One region of the Zoogloea sp. JDB1 genome, then DNA from elsewhere that is predicted to be linked to it. Evidence: riboswitches for the same ligand, from Rfam matches in the RefSeq annotation. Region 1 holds a riboswitch; each other region holds the start of a gene.
The links. Region 1 has a riboswitch for cobalamin ahead of AC1PPK_RS17760 (ribonucleoside-diphosphate reductase subunit alpha). Riboswitches for the same ligand answer to the same signal wherever they lie in the genome.
Positions count from the first base shown of each region.

Region 2: another riboswitch for cobalamin. It lies ahead of AC1PPK_RS04150 (TonB-dependent receptor domain-containing protein); the one in region 1 lies ahead of AC1PPK_RS17760 (ribonucleoside-diphosphate reductase subunit alpha).
Region 3: another riboswitch for cobalamin. It lies ahead of AC1PPK_RS22165 (energy-coupling factor ABC transporter permease); the one in region 1 lies ahead of AC1PPK_RS17760 (ribonucleoside-diphosphate reductase subunit alpha).
Region 4: another riboswitch for cobalamin. It lies ahead of AC1PPK_RS17265 (TonB-dependent receptor); the one in region 1 lies ahead of AC1PPK_RS17760 (ribonucleoside-diphosphate reductase subunit alpha).

Region 1 covers NZ_CM161496.1:3,922,400-3,927,501, forward strand. The annotation lists gene AC1PPK_RS17750 (OmpP1/FadL family transporter) at 1-248, opposite strand, end outside; gene AC1PPK_RS17755 (TetR/AcrR family transcriptional regulator) at 549-1,277, opposite strand; cobalamin riboswitch at 1,501-1,700, shown strand; gene AC1PPK_RS17760 (ribonucleoside-diphosphate reductase subunit alpha) at 1,835-4,621, shown strand; gene AC1PPK_RS17765 (ribonucleotide-diphosphate reductase subunit beta) at 4,618-5,102, shown strand, end outside.
Region 2 covers NZ_CM161496.1:942,574-947,675, reverse strand. The annotation lists gene cobT (nicotinate-nucleotide--dimethylbenzimidazole phosphoribosyltransferase) at 1-929, opposite strand, end outside; gene AC1PPK_RS04160 (protease inhibitor I42 family protein) at 1,038-1,346, opposite strand; gene cobU (bifunctional adenosylcobinamide kinase/adenosylcobinamide-phosphate guanylyltransferase) at 1,454-2,002, opposite strand; cobalamin riboswitch at 2,105-2,351, shown strand; gene AC1PPK_RS04150 (TonB-dependent receptor domain-containing protein) at 2,484-4,298, shown strand; gene AC1PPK_RS04145 (FecCD family ABC transporter permease) at 4,361-5,102, shown strand, end outside.
Region 3 covers NZ_CM161496.1:4,887,165-4,892,266, reverse strand. The annotation lists gene AC1PPK_RS22175 (sirohydrochlorin chelatase) at 1-5, opposite strand, end outside; gene cobM (precorrin-4 C(11)-methyltransferase) at 2-802, opposite strand; gene AC1PPK_RS22165 (energy-coupling factor ABC transporter permease) at 802-1,428, opposite strand; cobalamin riboswitch at 1,618-1,834, opposite strand; gene AC1PPK_RS22160 (hypothetical protein) at 2,100-3,044, shown strand; gene AC1PPK_RS22155 (hypothetical protein) at 3,115-3,243, opposite strand; gene AC1PPK_RS22150 (NAD(P)/FAD-dependent oxidoreductase) at 3,284-4,891, opposite strand; gene draG (ADP-ribosyl-[dinitrogen reductase] hydrolase) at 4,943-5,102, opposite strand, start outside.
Region 4 covers NZ_CM161496.1:3,812,719-3,817,820, forward strand. The annotation lists gene AC1PPK_RS17260 (methyl-accepting chemotaxis protein) at 1-524, shown strand, start outside; cobalamin riboswitch at 668-935, shown strand; gene AC1PPK_RS17265 (TonB-dependent receptor) at 1,059-3,227, shown strand; gene metE (5-methyltetrahydropteroyltriglutamate--homocysteine S-methyltransferase) at 3,311-5,102, opposite strand, start outside.

The DNA of each region.
Region 1 (5,102 bases):
CGCGTGCTGCGGTTGATCACCGTCGTCACCGCGCTGAAGTTGTGGGTGCCCGACAGCAGCGTCATTCCGGCCGGATTGAAATAGATCGTGCTGGCATCCTCCGCAACTGCGGCTTGGCCGGCATAGGCCGTCCCAAGGCCCGAGCCGTTCTGCTCCATGAGCTGGAAGCCGGCGGCCGTTGCTGCACCGGAAAATGCCAGCCCTGTCAGGAGGCAGGGGATCAGGCGGGGCTGCACCATGTTTCGCATCGAGTCGTCTCCTTCTGTACTTTTGTAATAAGCAAGAACATCGAAACCAAATTGCGCAAACGTTCGTTTTAATTTCATGGCAAAAAAACAGCCTTGCGACCTCAAGGCTTTTCCAGCCAACTGTAGTTCAAACGTTCGTTTAATAATAAGGATGCTACTTCGAGCCGGCAAGTCTTTTTTGTGTGCCTGCACAGACAAGGGTGTCAGGGAAAGGATGGTGGGCCGCCCTTCTCAAAGGCGTTCGCCCGCTCCGCTGCAGGTCCCAGCTGCACAAAACATCACGCCGGGACCCAGGCTCAGTCAATCCGCAACGCCCCCAAACTGCGGCAACGGCGCCCGCAGGCCACCGAGCAGGAAGGACATCAGGCGCGGCAGCAGCCTGTCGAAGCGGTCCATCTCAGCCTCGTCCTCGATCTGCCAGTCCGTCACGACGCGCAACGCGTCGATGCCGGCGATCGCGAACGAGGTGGCGCCGAGCATGAAGTGGAAGCGCCAGACGATCTCGGCCTTGGGCACATCCGGCAGCGCCTTGAACAGCGCTTCCTTGTAGCGCTCGACGACGGTCCGGTATTCGCGGGCGAGAAAGGTATGGATGAACTCGGTGGGCTCGGTGAGGGTTCGCCCGAGCAGGCGCAGGAAAGTCATGCCGCCGCGGGCCTCGTTGTCGGCCAGGCGCAGCAGCGTCCCGAAAAAACCATCCACGATCTGCGACGGCTTCAACGGCTTGCCCGCCGATTCCCGCTCCAGCGCGTCGAGGATGCGCATGCGCTCATCGTTGAGCCAGTCGAGCCGCCGGCGGAAGACCTCCTGCATCAGGGACTCCTTGGAGCCGAAGTGGTAATTCACCGCTGCCAGGTTGACGCCTGCCCCGCTGGTGATCTGGCGCATCGACGTCCCTTCGTAGCCGTTCGCCATGAAGAGGCGCTCGGCCGCATCGAGAATTCGTTCGCGGGTGTCCGCATTGGGGGTTTCGACAGCTTTCGGTGCAGCCACTTCTGATACTCCGTCCTCGTACAGTCGTTTGAACATAAAGTGATCCTTACGTGGATGCAAGCACCGGAGTCAGCGCCACGAACAGCAAGCAGGTGTCCCCCCGCACATCCATCGGCCGTAACGCCTGCATCCCCATGGAGGATCAGGTGCGCTCACCCAGCGATACCCCCAGAACCAAGACCTACTATTGGTTGATCCATAAATCACCTCAATCACTAAATAGCCGATCAACGCATTGACATCCCCACCAGCCGCCGCCTACACTCCGCCCCGTCATTGGTTCCCCGCAAGGGGATGAAAAGGGAAGCCGGTGCGAGACCACGGTCTCAATGCCGGCACTGCCCCCGCAACTGTAATCGGCGAGTTTCGTGCCCCCACAGCCACTGGATGCGCTCCGGGAAGGCCGGCACGACACGCGGACCCGAGAGTCAGGAGACCTGCCATGGCCCAATCCTTTTTGCGCTTTTGGGGCGGGGTGTCCCTGAAACGAGGAGTCTTGCCGCCGTTGCGTAGTGGGCCGCCCTGCCGGATTCCCGCCATCGTGCAAAGGCAGCGCCCTCGGCTCTCCGCCCCCCGGACACGGAGAACCCGCTTTGCAGACCGCCATCCTGAAATCCCCGCCGAGCCACGCCGGCAGCCATGAATCCGCCGTCGCCGCGCTGCAGGTCATCCGCCGCAACGGGGCCGTCGTCGCCTTCAACGCCGACAAGATCGCCGTGGCCATGACCAAGGCCTTCCTCGCCGTGGAAGGCAACGCCAGCGCCGCCTCGTCCCGCGTCCGCGAGATCGTCGGCCGCCTCACCGACACCGTGCTGCGCGCCCTCACCCGCCGCCTGCCGGACGGCGGCACGGTGTCCATCGAGGACATCCAGGATCAGGTCGAACTGGCCCTGATGCGCTCCGGCGAGCACGACGTGGCCCGCGCCTATGTGCTGTACCGGGAGCGCCGGTCGGCGGAACGGGCCTCCGTGCCGGTCGACGCCGCCACCGCGACTGTCCTCCACGTGCTGGACGGCGAGCGCCGCATCCCCCTCGACACCGCCCGCCTGCTGGCCAACTGCCGGGCAGCCTGCGCCGGCCTGGGCGATGGCGTCAGCCCCCAGACCATCCTCGATCACGCCCTCCGCAACCTCTACGACGGGGTGCCCCTCGCCGACGTGGACCAGGCCCTGATCCTCTCCGCCCGCGGGCTGATCGAGCGCGAACCCGGCTACAACCAGGCCACCGCGCGCCTGCTGCTGGTCAGCCTGGCGCGGGAGGTGCTGGGCCACGGCGTGCAACTGGATGCGTTGGCCGGGCTGTACGCCGAGCAGCTGCCGGAATTCGTCGGCCGCGGGATCGCCGCCGGGCTGCTCGACCCGCGCCTGGCCGACTTCGACCTGGCCCGCCTCACCGCCGCCCTGCGCCCAGAACGCGACCTGCAGTTCGGCTACCTGGGCCTGCAGACCCTCTACGACCGCTATTTCCTGCACGAGGACGGCCGCCGCATCGAGCTGCCGCAAATCTTCTTCATGCGCGTCGCGATGGGCCTCGCCCTCAATGAGATCGACCGGGAGGCCCGTGCCATCGAGTTCTACGGGCTGATCTCGAGCTTCGACTTCATGTGCTCGACGCCGACCCTGTTCAACAGCGGCACGCGCCACTCCCAGCTGTCCTCCTGCTACCTCACCACGGTCTCGGACGATCTGGAGGGCATCTACCAGGCCGTCAAGGAGAACGCGCTGCTGCAGAAATACGCCGGCGGCCTCGGCAACGACTGGACTCCTGTGCGCGCCCTCGGCAGCCGCATCAAAGGCACCAACGGCCACAGCCAGGGCGTCATTCCCTTCCTCAAGGTGGTCAACGACACCGCCGTCGCCGTAAACCAGGGCGGCAAGCGCAAGGGCGCGGTGTGCGCCTACCTGGAGACCTGGCACCTGGACATCGAGGAGTTCCTCGACCTGCGCAAGAACACCGGCGACGAGCGGCGGCGCACCCACGACATGAACACCGCCAACTGGGTCCCCGACCTGTTCATGCAGCGCGTCATGGACAACGCCGAGTGGACCCTGTTCTCCCCGTCTGACGTGCCCGACCTGCACGAGCGCTACGGCAAGGACTTCGAAGCCGCCTACGTCGCCTACGAGGCCCGTGCCGACGCCGGCGAGCTGCGCCTCTTCAAGCGCCTGCCGGCCGTCCAGCTGTGGCGCAAGATGCTCACCATGCTGTTCGAGACCGGCCACCCGTGGATCACCTTCAAGGACGCCTGCAACCTGCGCTCGCCGCAACAACACGTGGGCGTCGTACACAGCTCCAACCTGTGCACCGAGATCACCCTCAACACGTCCGACAGCGAAACCGCGGTGTGCAACCTCGGCTCCGTCAATCTGCCCGCCCACCTGAAGAACGGCCAGCTCGACACCGACAAGCTGGCCCGCACCATCGGCACCGCGCTGCGCATGCTCGACAACGTGGTGGACATCAACTTCTACGCCACCCCCAAGGCCCGCCGCGCCAACCTGCAGCACCGGCCGGTGGGGCTCGGCATCATGGGCTTTGCCGACTGTCTGTACGCCCTCGGCCTGCCTTACGCCTCCGCCGAAGCGGTGGAGTTCGCCGACCGCAGCATGGAGGCCGTGTGCTACCAGGCCTACTGGGCCTCCACCGAACTGGCCCGCGAACGGGGCCGCTACGCCAGCTTCGACGGCAGCCTGTGGGACAAGGGCATCCTGCCGCTGGACAGCCTCGACCTGCTCGCCGAAGCCCGTGCCGGCCACCTGGAAGTGAACCGGGACAGCCGCCTGGACTGGACCGCCCTGCGCGAGCGCATCGCCCGCCACGGCATGCGCAACTCCAACTGCGTCGCCATCGCCCCGACCGCCACCATCTCCAACATCGTCGGCGTGTCGGCCAGCATCGAGCCGACCTACCAGAACCTCTACGTCAAATCCAACCTGTCCGGCGAATTCACCGTCGTCAACGAAGCGCTGGTGCGCGACCTCAAGGCCCTCGACCTGTGGGACGAAGTGATGGTCGCCGACCTCAAGTACTTCGACGGCTCGCTGGCCCGTATAGACCGGGTGCCGGACGAACTCAAGGCCCGCTACGCCACCGCCTTCGAGATCGACCCCACGTGGCTGATCGAAGCGGCGGCCCGCCGCCAGAAGTGGATCGACCAGGCCCAGTCTCTCAACCTTTACCTCGCCACCCCGTCGGGCCGCAAGCTGGACGAGACCTACAAGCTCGCCTGGCTGCGCGGCCTCAAGACCACCTATTACCTGCGCACGCTGGGCGCCAGCCAGATGGAAAAAGCCGGCGAACGGGAGCACACCGCGCCCGCCAGCGAAGACACCCCGCGCTTCTGCGCCATCGACAACCCGGAATGCGAGTCCTGCCAATGAACGCCCCCTTCAACGACTGGGACGCCCCCATGCGCCCGGCTGGCGCGCCGCAGTCCGCCGCGCTGGCACCGGTGAATGCCGCCGACAAGCGCATCGTCGGCGGCCACACCGACATCAACCAGCTCGCGCCCTTCAAGTATCCGTGGGCCTGGGAGTTCTTCCTCAAGGCCAACCGCAACCACTGGACGCCGCTGGAAATCTCCATGGCCCAGGACGTGCACGACTACCACCACAAGCTCACGTCCGCCGAGCGCCACGTCTTCGAGAACGTACTGGCCTACCTCACCACCTCCGACATCCTCGCCATGCGCAACATCGGCCTGGCGGTGATGGAGAAGATGAGCGCCCCCGAGCTGCAGATCTACCAGGCCCGCCAGGTGTACGAGGAAGCCCTGCACACCTGGACCTACCAGCACTGCATCGAATCCATCGGCCTCGACCAGCAGGAGATCTACAACCGCTACCGGGTCGTGCCGGCCAT
Region 2 (5,102 bases), 2.7 Mb from region 1:
AGGTCGAGCTGGACCAGCGGCGCCGCGCCCAGGTGGGCCAGCTGCACGGCATGGCCGGGCTCTTCAGAGCGGTGCGCGAACACGCAGTAGTCGATAATCTCCGGGGCAATCTCGTAGGCCACCAGCAGCGCGCTGGTGACGATGAAACCGTCGATCAGCAGCAACATGCCGGCTTCGGCCGCGCCGAGCATCGCGCCGGCCATCATCGCGATTTCCAGGCCACCGTATTCGGCGAGCGCTTCCAGCGGATCGCCACGATGCCCACCCCGCGCCACGGCCTTGGCCAGCAAGGCGCGCTTGCGCATCAGGCCGGCATCGTCGAGGCCGGTTCCGCGGCCGATCACCACGTCCAGTTCGGTGCCAGTCAGGCAGTGGGTCAGCAGGGACGCGGACGCGGTGTTGCCGATGCCCATCTCGCCGAAACCGATCACGTTGCAGCCATCCGCGGCCAAGCCACGAACCAGCTCGCGGCCGCGGGCCAATGCAGCGTCGCGCTGGGCGACGGTCAGCGCCGGTTCTTCCAGATAGTTGGCGGTGCCCGGTGCCACCTTGGCGTCGATCAGGCCGGGGCGGCTGCCGAAGTCGTGGGCCACGCCGGCATCCACCACGGTAAGACCCATGCCCATCTGGCGCGCGAAGACGTTGATCGCGGCGCCCCCGGCGAGGAAATTCTCGACCATCTGCCAGGTCACGTCCTGGGGATAGGCGGATACGCCAGCCTTGGCTGCGCCGTGGTCACCGGCGAACACCAGCATGTGCGGGCGACGCAGTTCGGGGCTGAGGGTCTGCTGGATCAGTCCGATCTGGCGGGCCAGCGGCTCGAGGCGGCCGAGCGCACCGAGGGGCTTGGTCTTGGTGTCGATGCGCTGCTGGAGCGCGGGGGCGAGAGACTGGTCGGGACGGACGATGGCGTAGGTCATGGGACGCATCTGCGGACGGTGTCGAGGCCGCGGATGCTAGGACGCCCAAATCATTTGTTCAAGCGCCAGCGCCCCTGGAGGGCCGCCCCGCGACATCCGCCGGGCGGCCGCAAAGCCTTAATTGGCGCGGCTTTGCCCGCCCAGCGAACGGACCTGCAGGACGACCCGGCGGCTGTTGCGCACCTCGCGCTCCCACGCGCGCTTTAGCACGAAACGCAGTTCGTAGTCGCCAGCGACTTCGCCTATTACCGAAAAAACCTGACTGCCGTCGCGCCGCTGCGCGACCGTCGCCTGGCTTTCCTCGAGGCATACGCGGACCGCGCCGTTGGCGCCATCCACGTACCAGGTAGCGCCGCTGCCCGGGTAGGACGGCAGCGCAATGCGGCAGATCTGCCCGACGTTGCTGGCAAGGCGTTGAGTGCTCATGGTGTGGATCCCTTTTGTTTTTTTGAGGGATCGATGGTGCCGTGCAGCAAGCAGCGGCCGCTATGTGGCGGGACATCGCCGAACTGTGACCTATTACCACCCGCCCTTCAGGTCCCCTTGAGGACCAGCGGCAGGCCCGCGGCGACGAAAATCACCCGCCCGCACAGGGCCGCCACGGCCTGATTGAGACGCCCGGCCTCGTCGCGGAACAGGCGGCCCAGCGGACTCTCCGGCACCAGGCCGAGACCCACCTCATTGGCGACGAAGATCACTTTCCCCGGCAACTGCGGAATCAGCTCGAGCAACGCCGCACGCTCGCGGGCGAAGGCCGGCAGCAGCTCGGCACCGGCGGCCGACGGCAGGTTCTCGGCCCCGTCGAGCAGGTTGGCCAGCCACAGGGTCAGGCAATCGACAACCACACAGCGCTCCGGCGCTGTCGTCGCCTGCAGTGCCGCCGCCAACGCGCGGGGCGCTTCGACGACATTCCAGCCGGCCGGCCGGTCGGCCTGGTGGCGTGCGATGCGCACACACATTTCCTCGTCCAGCGCCTCGGCGGTAACGATCACATGCACGGCCAGGCCGCTGGCGGCGGCAGCCTGCTCGGCATGGCGGCTCTTGCCGGAACGGGCACCGCCCAGGATCAATTCGGATGACATAAGAGGCTCCAGCGGATTGACGCTCACGTCAACCCAATTCGGGAAGTGACTGATTTTGGTGCTATTATCGCCGCCGTTGTCGCCACAGGGCCGAATCGGTCCGGCGATACGCGTGCTCCAGGTGCTCCAGCGGCCGTCCAGGTCAGGAGTTAAACGGGAAACAGGTGCGCGTGCTTCCAAGGAAGCCGCAAGGCCTGTGCTGCCCCCGCAACGGTAAGCAAGCGCAAGGCGCATCACATAGCCACTGGGCCCGTCGGGTCTGGGAAGGCGATGCGTCCTGTCCGGTCGGCATTGTGCCGCACCGGCTCGGCTTGCGAGCCCGGATACCGGCCTCGATCACACAACAGCGGAAGTGCCACGGGGTGGTGGCAACGCGCGCGGCCGTGATCCTGTCCGGCCTTCTGCGGTACCTCCCCTGCGCTTCCACACGCAATCCACCCGAGTCGGCGGGGACGCCACCGGGTCCGGGAGAACCTGACAGATGATCATCCGACTTTCCACAGCTGCCCTGGCGGTCGCCTCCGCCTTCCCCGCCATCGCTCTGGCTGCCCCCGCCGAACAACCCACGGTTGTCGTTACCGCGACCCGTCAGGCCCAGCGTGCCGACGAGTCCCTCGCCGACGTGACCGTCATCGAGCGCGAGCAGATCGAACGCGCCGGCTCGACCTTCTCGCTGCCGGAACTGCTGGCCCGCCAGCCCGGCATCCAGATGGCTTCCAGCGGCGGCCCCGGCAAGGCCACCGACATCTTCATTCGCGGCGCCAGCCCGCGCCAGACCCTGCTGGTCGTGGACGGCATGCGCCTCGGCTCCGCCACTCTCGGCTCGCCGAGCTGGCAGGACATCCCGCTGTCGCAGATCGAACGCATCGAAATCGTCCGCGGCCCGGCTTCCGCACTGTACGGCGCCGACGCGATCGGCGGCGTGATCCAGATCTTCACGCGCAAGGGCGAAGGCGCGCCGAAGGTGGACGCCTTCGTCGGCGTCGGCAGCTACGGCACCCGCGAAACCTCTGCCGGCGTGTCCGGCGGCACCGACAAGCTGTCCTACTCGGTGCGCGGTGGCTACGCCGAGAGCGACGGCTACAGCGCCATCTACAGCAAGACCAAGCAGCCCTACTACTACAACCCGGACAAGGATCCGTACCGCAACAGCAACCTGTCGGCCAAGCTGAGCTACCGCGTGGCAGATGGCCATGAAGTCGGCGGCTCAATCCTCTACGCCACCAGCCGTAACCACTATGACTCGGGCCTCGGCTTCGACAACTTCAACGACGACGTGCAGAACGTCTGGAACCTGTACAGCCGCAACCGCCTCAGCGACGTCTGGACCAGCACCGTTCGCTTCGGCCAGTCCGTCGACGATTCGAAGGACTTCGCGTCCTACGCCCCCAGTGGCGCGTCGATCAAGACCACCCAGCAGCAATTCATGTGGCAGAACGACATCCGCCTGCCGATCGGTACCCTGCTCGCCGCCTACGAGAACCTGCACCAGAAGGCCGTCAACCAGGACACCTTCGACGTCGGCCGCTCGATCAACTCGGCCCTGCTCGGGTGGACCGCCGGCTTCGGCCCGCACAAGGTCCAGCTCAACGCCCGCCACGACGACAACAGCCAGTTCGGCGGCAAGACCACCGGCTACGCCGGCTACGGCTACCAGATCCTGCCGACGCTGCGTGTGCAGGGCAGCATCGGCAACGCCTTCCGTGCGCCGACCTTCAACGAGCTGTACTACCCCGGCTACGGCAACGTGAATCTGAAGCCGGAAAGCGCCTACAACAAGGAAGTCGGCCTGCTGTGGGAACAGCACGGGCAGAGCGTCAGCGCCACCTACTTCCGCAATCGCATCACCAACCTGATCATCAACGACCAGAACTTCATCCCGCAGAACGTCGGCAGCGCCCGCCTCGAAGGCATCAGCCTGGGCTACGGCGGCCAGCTCGCCGGCTTCGACATCGTCGCCAACATCGACTTCCTCGATCCGAAGGACCTCGACACCGGCAAACGCCTGCAGCGCCGCGCCAACAAGACCGGCAACCTAGCGATCAGCCGCAGCTTCGCGGCCCTCACCGTGGGCGCCGAATGGCAAGGCTCCGGCGGCCGCTACGACCGCACCAGCGAGGTCAACCCGATGGGCGGCTACGGGCTGGTGAACGCCTTCGCCAAGTACGCGCTGAGCAAGGAGCTGGGCCTCGAGGCACGGGCCAACAACATCCTCGACAAGCAGTACGAAACCGCCTGGGGCTTCAAGACGGCCGGCGCCAACGTCTTCTTCGGCGTACGCTACGCACCGAAATAAGCCCCATGCACGGAGGGACCATGGCCGACGGGCACGCCGCCGCCCGACATCAACCGGTGAGCATGCGCAACATGCGCATGCGCGCCCGGCTGGTCATCGCCGGCCTGATGGCGACGGCGCTGGCGGCCTTCGCCTGGTCCCTGTCGGCCGGCGCCATGCCGGTGTCCGGGCACGATCTGCTGGCAGCGCTGGGCAGCGGTGAAGGCAGCATGGAGGCGGACATCGTCCGCCAACTGCGCCTGCCCCGTGCCATCGCCGCCTTCGCCTGCGGCGGCCTGCTGGCGCTGGCCGGTGCGCTGATGCAGGTGCTGCTGCGCAACCCGTTGGCCGACCCCTACGTGCTGGGCATTTCCGGTGGGGCGGCGGTTGGCGCCCTGGGCACGATCCTGGCCGGAGCGACGGCCGGATGGATCGACACCGGCGCCTTCATCGGCGCCCTCGGCGCCACGCTGCTGGTCTTCGGCCTCGCCCACGGCGACGGTTCGTGGACGCAGACCCGCCTGCTGCTCACCGGAGTCATCGTCGCTTCCGGCTGCGGCGCGGCAGTGGCGCTGATGCTGAGCCTGGCCCCCGAAGGCCGGGTCAAGGGCATGCTGTTCTGGTTGATGGGCGATGCCAGCAGCGCCAGCCGGCCATGGCCGGCACTGGCCCTGCTGGTCCTCGGCCTGCTGGCCGCCCTGCCCTTCGCCCGCGAACTCAACCTGCTGGCCCGCGGCGAGATCACCGCCCGCGCCCTCGGCGTGCGCGTCGGCCGCCTGCGCATGCTGGTCTACGGTCTCGGCGCACTGCTCACCGCAGTGGCGG
Region 3 (5,102 bases), 960 kb from region 1:
TTCATGCGGAAGTCTCTTCAGAAGCGGCCGAAGCCTTGCGGAAGCGGTGGCCGAAGGCGGGGTCGTAGAGCTTGGAGCGGGCCAGGGTCGGCCAGTCGGCGGCGCCCAGCGTGGGGCTGGCGATGATCATCGCCTGGCTGGCGATCTTCTCGGCCTGGCAGCGTTTCTTGATGTCGGCGAGGGTGCCGCGGACGATCTTTTCCTCGCCCGGCCAGCTGGCCTTCTGCACCACCAGGATCGGCGCGTCCTCGGCCCAGCCGGCGGCGCGCAGCGCGCGCTGCACCTCATGCAGCAGGGTGATCGACAGGAAAATGCACAGGGTCGTCCTGTGGGCGGCCAGGGCTTCCAGTTCCTCGCCCGCCGGCATCGGCGTACGCCCGGCGACGCGGGTCAGGATCACCGTCTGCGTCACTTCCGGCAACGTGAGGGTTTCGCCGGCCGCCGCCGCCGAGGCGAAGGCCGACGAGACGCCCGGGACCACCGACCATTCGATACCGGCGGCGGTGAGCGGGCGGGTCATCTCCACCAGCGCTCCGTACAGGCCGGGGTCGCCGGTCTGCAGGCGCACCACGGTGGCGTGGCGGGCGGTCTGGTCGAGGAGCCAGGCGCTCATCTCTTCCAGCGTCATGTCCTTGGAGTCGCGGATCTCGCAGCCGGGCGGCGCGAACAGCGTCGCCGCCTGATCGACCAGCGAGCCGGCGAAGAGGATCGCGCCGGCTTCTTCGAGCAGGCGGCGGCCCTTCACGGTGAGCAGCTCCGGGTCGCCCGGACCGGCGCCCACGAACCAGACCTTGCCGGCCATCAGGCAGCCTTCGCGGCGAAGCAGAAGCGCACCACCGGGTTGTCCTGGCGGCGGCCGATGGCCTGCAGGGCCAGCAGCGTGAAGATCGGCTCGACCATCACGATGGCGGCGTAGGACGAAGCGAAGGCGAGCCAGGCGGAGAAGGGCGTGGCGACTTCACCGATGGCGAGCCAGAAGCCGACCATCAGCGTCACGCCGCTGTAGAAGGCGGCGTCGAGCTTGAGGATGCTGCGTACATCCAGCTTGGCGAGGCGCTGGCCGAAGGTGGCATGCACGACCATCAGCGGCACGGCGAGGGACAGGGTATTGACGCCCAGGTGCACCAGGTCGGTCGGCTCGAAGATCAGCCCTTGGGCCAGCAGGCCAATGGCGAAGCCGAACAAGGCCGGTACGAAGCCGAGGGACAGGTAGATCGGCATGGCGCCGAGGAAGTGCAGCTCGGACGGGCCAACCTTCAGGTGGAAGGCCTGCATGAACAGCGTGAAGAAGACGCCGGCGATGAGCGTGCGGACGATCAGCTGCGGTTGCTTGAGGAGGTGGACGGACTGGCTGCCGAGCAGCGCCACGGCGGCGGCGTTGGCGGCGACGATCTTGGCACTGGCGACGTACCCCGGTTCGATGTGCATGTTTGCTTTCCTTCGTGTCGATTGAACGAAGTGCGGCAGGGCAACGGGGATGTGCAGAACAAACGCATACAGACCAGGCGGGTGCGGACCTGTGGCGGCGACGGTTCCGGGAAACAGCGGAGGGAACAGGACGGCAACGGGTCTGGGCAAGCCCATCGGTCGGATCTGCCCACACCCCGGGGCCGGTACCACACCCAATCGTCACAGGCCGGTCTTCTGGCTCGCCTTCATTCTCGTCTGCCAACCTTCCCGGGAAAAACCCAGTGGCGTAGAGCAGATTCGTCAGGCTTACAGCAGCGGGGGCTGCGCCGGAATGGTCGGGGAGAGCATGCTCCCGACGTCACCGGACTTCCCGTTTCACCTTTCCCGCAGACGCGGGGTCGGCACCCGTAACGGCGCGGAGTCTAACTGTATGTTCTTTACGCGCGCAAGCTTCCCTGGCGGCAGGCAGGGATCGATGCTGGGTTTTGCCCGTTTCGGGGATAGAATTTCCGGGACTGGGAATTTTTCACAGGGATTGGAGGGTAATCCCGCACCATTCCGGGATTGACCCAGCCCGCAGGCAGCGGAATACTTGCATCTGTAATAACCCCGGTCCCTCCAGCGGATCAATATCCCGTGGTGTCTTGACTGCCGTGCAACCCGATCCCTTTTTCCCGCCCGGCCGCGGCATGGCCTCGTCTTCTCTTCCTGACGCTTGTTCTGACAGGGACCGGAGTCGATGCGAGGACACGAATGCCGACGCCCTGGATGCGGAGGCCGAGGCCCTGCTCGCCGACATCAATTCCTTTGACCTTGAGGCAGCGCGCAAACGCGTGCAGGAGATCGACTCCCGCTACACCGGCCTGCCCCGTTCGAGGGAGACCTATCACGAGGTCCCGGGCAACGACTTCCCGCCGGTGCGCCTGGCGGGCCAGGCAGCTGCCGTTCAAAAGGACGAGGAGCCGCTGCCTACGGTGCGGAGCGGCGGTCTGCTGGACCAGTTGCGCGGTGAGGTGGAGACCCGCCAGCGGGCCGTCGAAGATGCGTTCGAACGGGTCGACGCTGCCAAGACCAGCCTGGACCGGCGCTTGCGCGCGGCTTTCGAATATTTCCACGACCTGAGCACCCAGCTCAACTATCTCAAGCCCCAGGTGGCGCGCAATTACATTTTCCTGAATGCCGACGATGCGTTTCGCAACCTGGCTTGGCTGGAGGGTTTCGCAGATTTCCGTACTCAGGCCGAGAGCGATGGCGGCCGCATCGAGAGGGTGACCTTCGGCTACACGCTGAAGGGCGGCGGTGTGCGCATCATCGAGCGTGCCGGCCATGCGGTCGAACGCCTGCGCCAGATGCTGTTCGACCTCGGGTTGCGTTTCGAATGCGTCGAGCGGCGCAATCGCCAGCGTGAGCTGGAGCTCGGCACTTTCACGGTGAGCGACGAGATCAGCGTGCAGGTGGTGTGGCGGGCCGACTTCGAGAACCGCCAGGTAGTCATCGAGTCGCGCAACCTGGAGCGCTTCGGCTTTGCCTCCTGTCGCGTGCCGGCGGACGCCATCGGCCCTGAGCTGCTGGACGAGTTCGGTCGGCTCGTCCTCGGCAAGGAAAACAGCTTCCGTTCATTCGTCGTGCGCTGAGTCCGCCGAGGCGGTGAGGGGCAGGCGCACGGTGACGGCCAGCCCCGGCCGGTCGGCTGCACCCGGGCTGTCATCCTCCACGCGCAGGCGGGGCCATCGGCGGCGCGCCGGCATCGTCTGCCTGAACATTCACCTGCACCGTCATGACGCCACCGGCAGGCGTGTAGCGCAAGGCGTTGTCCACCAGGTTGGAGATCATCGCGCGCAGCAGTAGCGGTTGGCCGCCGCTACGTTCGGGTTCAGCCCTGCTGGAGCAGGCTGGCGGCGACGGCTTCCGCGACCCGGATGCCGTCCACGCCGGCCGACAGGATGCCGCCCGCGTAGCCGGCACCTTCGCCGGCCGGGTAGAGGCCCTTGGTGTTAAGGCTCTGCAGATCCTCGCCGCGGGTGATGCGTAGCGGTGACGAGGTGCGCGTCTCGACGCCGGTGAGCACCGCGTCGTACATGTTGAAGCCGCGGATCTGGCGGTCGAAGGCCGGGATAGCCTCGCGCATCGCGGTGATCGCGTAGTCGGGCAGCGCCGTGGCCAGATCGCCGAGCAGCACGCCCGGCTTGTAGGACGGCTCGACGCCGCCCAGCGCGGTGGAGGCCTTGCCGCGCAGGAAGTCGCCGACCAGCTGAGCTGGGGCTTCGTAGGTGCCGCCGCCGAGCACGAAGGCATGGCTCTCCAGCTTGCGCTGGAACTCGATGCCGGCCAGCGGGCCGCCGGGGTAATCCTTCTCGGGATCGATGCTGACCACGATGCCCGCGTTGGCGTTGCGCTCGTTGCGCGAATACTGGCTCATGCCGTTGGTGACGACGCGGTTCGGTTCCGACGTGGCGGCCACCACCGTGCCGCCCGGGCACATACAGAAGCTGTATACCGCGCGGCCGTTGGAGGCGTGATGCACCAGCTTGTAGTCGGCGGCGCCGAGCAGCGGATGGCCGGCGTGGGGTCCGAGGCGGGCCTTGTCGATCAGTGATTGCGGATGCTCGATGCGGAAGCCCACCGAGAAGGGCTTGGCTTCCATGAAGACGCCCTTGGCGTGCAGCATCTCGAAGGTGTCGCGGGCGCTGTGGCCGAGGGCCAGCACCACGTGGTCGCTGCGCAGCTCGTCGCCGGTGGAGGTGCGCACGCCGCGCACCTGGCCGTCCTCGACGATCAGATCGGTGACGCGCTGCTGGAAGCGGATCTCGCCGCCGAGCTCGGTGATCTCGGCGCGCATGGTTTCGACCATACCGACCAGCCTGAAGGTGCCGATGTGGGGCTTGGAGACGTAGAGGATCTCCTCCGGTGCGCCGGCCTTGACGAACTCAGTGAGGACCTTGCGGCCGTAGTGCTTGGGGTCCTTGATCTGGCTGTACAGCTTGCCGTCCGAGAAGGTGCCGGCACCGCCTTCGCCGAACTGCACGTTCGACTCCGGGTTGAGGGTGTTCTTGCGCCACAGGCCCCAGGTGTCCTGGGTACGCTCGCGCACCGCTTTGCCGCGTTCGAGCACGATCGGCTTGAAGCCCATCTGGGCCAGGATCAGTGCCGCGAAGATGCCGCAGGGGCCGAAGCCGATGACGATCGGGCGGTGCGTGAAGTTGGGCGGGGCCTTGCCGATGAAGTGGTATTCGGTGTCCGGCGTCGGTTTGACGTGGATGTCGTCGGCAAACTTCTGCAGCAGTGCGGGCTCGTTCGTCGCTTCCAGGTCGACGATGTAGATGAAGCACAGGCGCACGTTCTTACGCGCGTCGTAGCTGCGCTTGAAGACCTTGAAGCTGATGAGCTGGTCGGCGGAAATGCCGAGGCGCTGGACGATGGCGGCGGGCAGGGCCTCTTCCGGGTGGTCGAGGGGCAGGCGGAGTTCGGAGATGCGCAGCATGGCGGTCATGGCGGGGTAGTTGGTCCCGCAGATGGCTTTCGGGCCGCGATTTTACAGTTGACCGGTGGTGTTGCTGCAAGCTTGTGCGAGAAGAGCGTGGGACTGGACCGCGCAGGCCCGGCGGGCGTCGGGATCGAGGGCGGCCAGCCAGGGTTCGGGCAGGCTGCTGGGGCCGTACAGGGCGCCGGCCAGCATGCCGGCGATGGCGCCG
Region 4 (5,102 bases), 110 kb from region 1:
GAGAACGGGTTGGCTCGGTCGTGCAGGTCATCAAGGACGTCGCCGACCAGACCAACCTGCTGGCCCTGAATGCGGCAATCGAAGCAGCCCGGGCAGGCGAACAGGGGCGCGGCTTCGCGGTGGTGGCTGACGAAGTGCGCAAACTGGCCGAACGTACGTCCAGTTCGACGCAGGAGATCTCCTCCACCATCGAGGCCATGCGCCGACACTCCGAACAGGCCGCACGAGAAATGGAAGCAGCGGAAACGCTCGTGGTGCAGAGCGTTTCCCGCGCCGACGACGCGGACAAGGCGATCAAGGAAATCGGTACGGCGGCCAGCGACACCGCCCACGTCGTATCCGAGATTTCGGACGCAATCCGCGAGCAAGGTGCAGCCAGCAACAACATCGCCGTGCAGATCGAGCGCATCGCACAGATGGCCGAAGAGGCCGCTGCCGCAGCGGAGCAATCGTCCGTCACAGCCCGCAGCCTGGACGAACAGGCCCAACGTCAGATCGCCACACTACAGCTGTACAAGGTCTGAAATCCTGGCGGATTGGACACCATCCGGGCACGACATCAACCTGATCGCCCGGGCGCCTTGGCCCAAACCATACAAATCTCATATCGACAGAGTTTTTCAACAAGGCATAGAATGCGCGGCTTCGTTGAATTCACTTCGAATTTCAGCGATCCCATGCAGCAGGTGCCCGGAATGCCATGGCATTCCGGGTTAAACGGGAACAAGGTGCGTAGTTTTTCTGCAAAGCCTTGGCTGCCCCCGCAACGGTAAGCAAGTTCAGGTACATCCCGGTCGTCCTCCCCGATGGCCAGCCACTGATCTCCTACGTGACGTCGAACACGGCGTGCGCGAAGAGTTTGGGAAGGCGATGCACTCGACATCGGTCCGATGTCACTTGCGAGCCCGGAGACCGGCCTGTTGCTCGATGTCCCTGGATCAGACCGGGGGCGCTTGCAACAGACCGTCTGCGGGGTGCAGAGGGCGGCAAAAGCACACTGCCTCTGGCACTGCCTGTCGTCTTCGCTGTGCGGACGGTCCACCAGGACGTTCGACCTCATGCCAGACGCGCAACGCAAGTTCCACCCTCCCTCGCCCCGCAGCTTCTCCCGTCGCGCCGCCATCTTCATGATGAAGCAGCGCATGCGGCCCCTGATGCTGGCCGTCCTTTCCACGTGCTCCTTCCCTGCTTTCGCAGCCGGTATTCCCACGCTGCAGGAAGTCACCGTCAACAGCAGTAGCAGGGATTTGATAGGAGTAGCCGATTCCGCGAGCGAAGGCACCGTCACCGCGAAGCAACTGGCGAACCGGCCGCTGCTTCGCCCTGCCGAAGTGATGGAGGTCGTGCCAGGCATGATCGTCACCCAGCACTCCGGCGACGGGAAGGCCAACCAGTACTTCCTGCGCGGCTTCAACCTCGACCACGGCAGCGACTTCTCGACCCACGTCATGGGCATGCCCATCAACATGGTCAGCCACGCGCACGGCCAGGGCTACATGGATCTCAATTTCCTGATTCCCGAGCTGGTCAGTACCGTGAAGTACAAAAAGGGCGTCTACGGCGCGGAGGACGGTGATTTCGCCACCAGCGGCAGTGCCCGCATCGACTACCAGCGGAAGCTGGCTGCCCCCTTCATCGACCTGACCGTCGGCCAGCACAACTACAGCCGCCTGCTCACTGCGGGCAGCACGGAGTTCAACGGCTTCAACCTGCTGGCGGGGATCGAGGTGGCCGGAAACGATGGCCCCTGGGATCAACCGGAAAACCTCGAGAAACAGAACGCCGTCTTCCGGCTGTCGTCGGGAACCGCCGCCAACGGCTTCGCCCTGACGGCCATGCTCTACAAGGCCGACTGGACCGCATCCGAACACGTGCCCGCGAGAGCCATCGCCAGTGGCGAAATCGGCCGCTACGGCACCCTGCTTCCCAACGACGGCGGACACACGCATCGCTACAGCCTGTCCGGCGAATGGGCGCTCACCGGCGAGAACAGCGCCACCCGTGCCAACGCCTACGTGATCGATTACGGGCTGAATCTGTTCTCCGCGCCCTCCGGCTATATCAGCGGCCTCGCCGGCGACCAGCATGAACAAGCTGACCAGCGCGTCGTCTGGGGGGGCGATCTCCGCCGCACCTGGTTCCTCAGCCCCGCGCTGCGGGATACCGAGCTCACCGCCGGCGTCCAGCTGCGCCAGGACCGCATCAGCAAGGTCGGCCTCTACAACACGGTCAATCGCCAGCGCACCGACACCGTTCGCGAAGACAGGATCACTGAAACAGCGTCGGGCGTCTTCATTGACGCCAGGACGCAATGGCTACCCTGGTTCCGCACCAACATTGGCGCCCGCTACGACGCTATCCGTGCCGAATCCACCGCACTGGGCGGTGCCAACAACATGACGAACGGCGGCGACGCCTCCGCCAGCCAGGCCAGCCCGAAACTGGGCGCGGTCTTTGGGCCCTTCAATCTGGTGGGTCCAACCGAGTTCTACGCCAACTGGGGGCACGGATTTCATAGCAACGATGCGCGTGGAGCCACCGCCAGGGTGAATCCCCAGGACGGCAGCGCTATCGACGCAGTTCCCCTGATCGTCAAGGCGAAAGGCAGCGAGCTCGGCGTGCGCATGGTGCCGCTGCCCGGCTGGAACAGCAGCCTGTCGGTGTGGCAGATGGACCTGGCGTCGGAACTCGTCTTCATCGGCGACGAAGGGGTCACCGAGCCCAAGGGCGCATCGAAGCGCAGCGGTATCGAATGGTCCAACTACTTCACCCCGTTCTCCGGCGTCATTGTCGATGCCGATCTGGCGCTTTCCAGGGCCCGGTTCAGGAACGAAACCAATGGCGGACGGCGTGTCCCCAACGCCATTCCGTTGGCCGCCTCGCTCGGCGTGACCTACGACGATGGCGGCACCTGGTTCGGTGGGGTCCGCATGCGCTATCTGGGCTCCTATGATCTGGAAGAAACCGGCGCCGAGAAGTCCGAGGCCTTCTGGATGACCAACCTCAAGTTCGGCTACCGCTTCAACAAGCAATGGCAGGCAACGCTCGATGTGTTGAACCTTCTCAACAAGAAGGCCAATGACATCGAATACTGGGGCGGCGCATGCACGCGCAGCGAAGCGCTCGCCGGCACCGGCGGTTGCGGTACCGGATCGGCTATCGACGGACGCCTGGTACACCCTCTGGAGCCGCGTACGGTTCGACTCGGCGTGCGCATCAGCTTCTGATTCGTGACGCCAGAAGGGCCCGAAACAAGGCGCTGGGCCCTTCCCCTCTGAAATCAAAGCCTTCGCACACGTCCAATCGCCCCTCAGGCGGCTGCGCGCAAGGTTCTGGCGGCTGCCACCATGTGGGTCAGCGCCGGAATCACTTCGGCCCACTGGCGGGTCTTCAGGCCGCAATCCGGATTCACCCACAGCCGTTCCGCCGGAATGCACTCGGCGGCTTTCTTCATCAATTCGACGATATGCGCCTCGGTCGGGATGTTCGGCGAATGGATGTCGTAGACGCCGGGGCCGATCTCGTTCGGGTACTGGAAATCGTCGAAGGCGTCGAGCAGCTCCATGTCCGAGCGGGAGGTCTCGATGGTGATCACGTCGGCGTCCATGTCGGCGATGGACGCGATGATGTCGTTGAATTCCGAGTAGCACATGTGGGTGTGGATCTGCGTTTCGTCGCGCACGCCGTTGGCGGCGATGCGGAAGGATTCGACCGCCCAGTCCAGGTAGTCCTTCCACTGGGCCTTGCGTAGCGGCAGGCCTTCGCGCAGCGCCGCTTCGTCGATCTGGATCACCCGGATGCCGGCCTTTTCCAGGTCCAGGACTTCCTGGCGGATCGCCAGCGCGAGCTGTTTGCACGATAGTGCGCGGGACTGGTCATCGCGCACGAAAGACCAGTTCAGGATGGTCACTGGTCCGGTGAGCATGCCCTTCATTGGCTTCGCGGTGAGGGATTGCGCGTAGGTGATCCACTCCACGGTCATCGGCTGCGGACGGCTGATATCGCCGAAGAGAATCGGCGGCTTGACGCAGCGGGAACCGTAGGACTGGACCCAACCGAACTGGCTGAAAGCATAGCCGTCGAGCTGCTCGCCGAAATATTCCACCATGTCGTTGCGCTCGGCTTCGCCGTGCACCAGCACGTCCAGGCCGAGAGTCTCCTGCTCACGGACGCTGCGTGCGATTTCGGCCTGCATCGCCGTCTTGTAACCGGCGGCGTCGAGACGGCCGGCCTTGAAATCACTGCGCGCCTGGCGAATCTCCATGGTCTGCGGAAAGGAGCCGATGGTGGTAGTCGGGAAGACCGGCAGCTTCAGCCATTCGGCTTGCTTGGGCGCACGCCTGGCGTAGCGGCTTTCGCGCAGACCCAGGTGAGCATCGATGCGGGCCACCGCGGCCTGCACCGCGGGTTGGGTGACCCGCGGCGATGCCCGCCGGGCCGACAGCGCGGCCTTGTTGGCAGCCAGCGCATCCCGGACGGCTTCCCGCCCCTCGCGCAGCGCGGTGCCCAACACCTTCAGCTCGTCGAGCTTCTGCTGCGCAAAGGCCAGCCAGGACTTCACCTCGGCATCCAGCCGCTCCTCGCTGGCGAGGTCCACCGGCACATGCAGCAGGGAGCAGGACGGCGCGATCCACAGGCGCTCGCCGAGACGCCGGGCCAGCGGCTCCAGCCAGTCGAGCACCGCCGTCAGATCTGTCTTCCATATGTTGCGGCCGTTGATCACACCAAGGGACAACACCTTGCTGGACGGCAGCAGGTTGAGGATGGGACCCACGTCGTCCCGGCCATTGATCGCGTCGATGTGCAGACCCGCAACCGGCAGGTTGGCAGCGAGGTACTGGTTCTCCTGCAACTGGCCGAAGTAGGTGGCCAGCAACAGCTTGACCCGACTGCCCTTGAGCTCGTGGTACGCCGTGTTGAAGGCGTGCCGCCAGTCGGCGTCGAGTTCGGTGACCAGCAGCGGCTCGTCGATTTGGACCCACTCCACGCCCTGCTCCGCCAGCGTGTCGAGCAGGCGGGCATACGCGGGCAGCAGGCGCGGCAGCAACACCAACTTGTCGGAATCGTCCTTGGCCTTGCCGATGGCAAGATAAGTCAGCGGA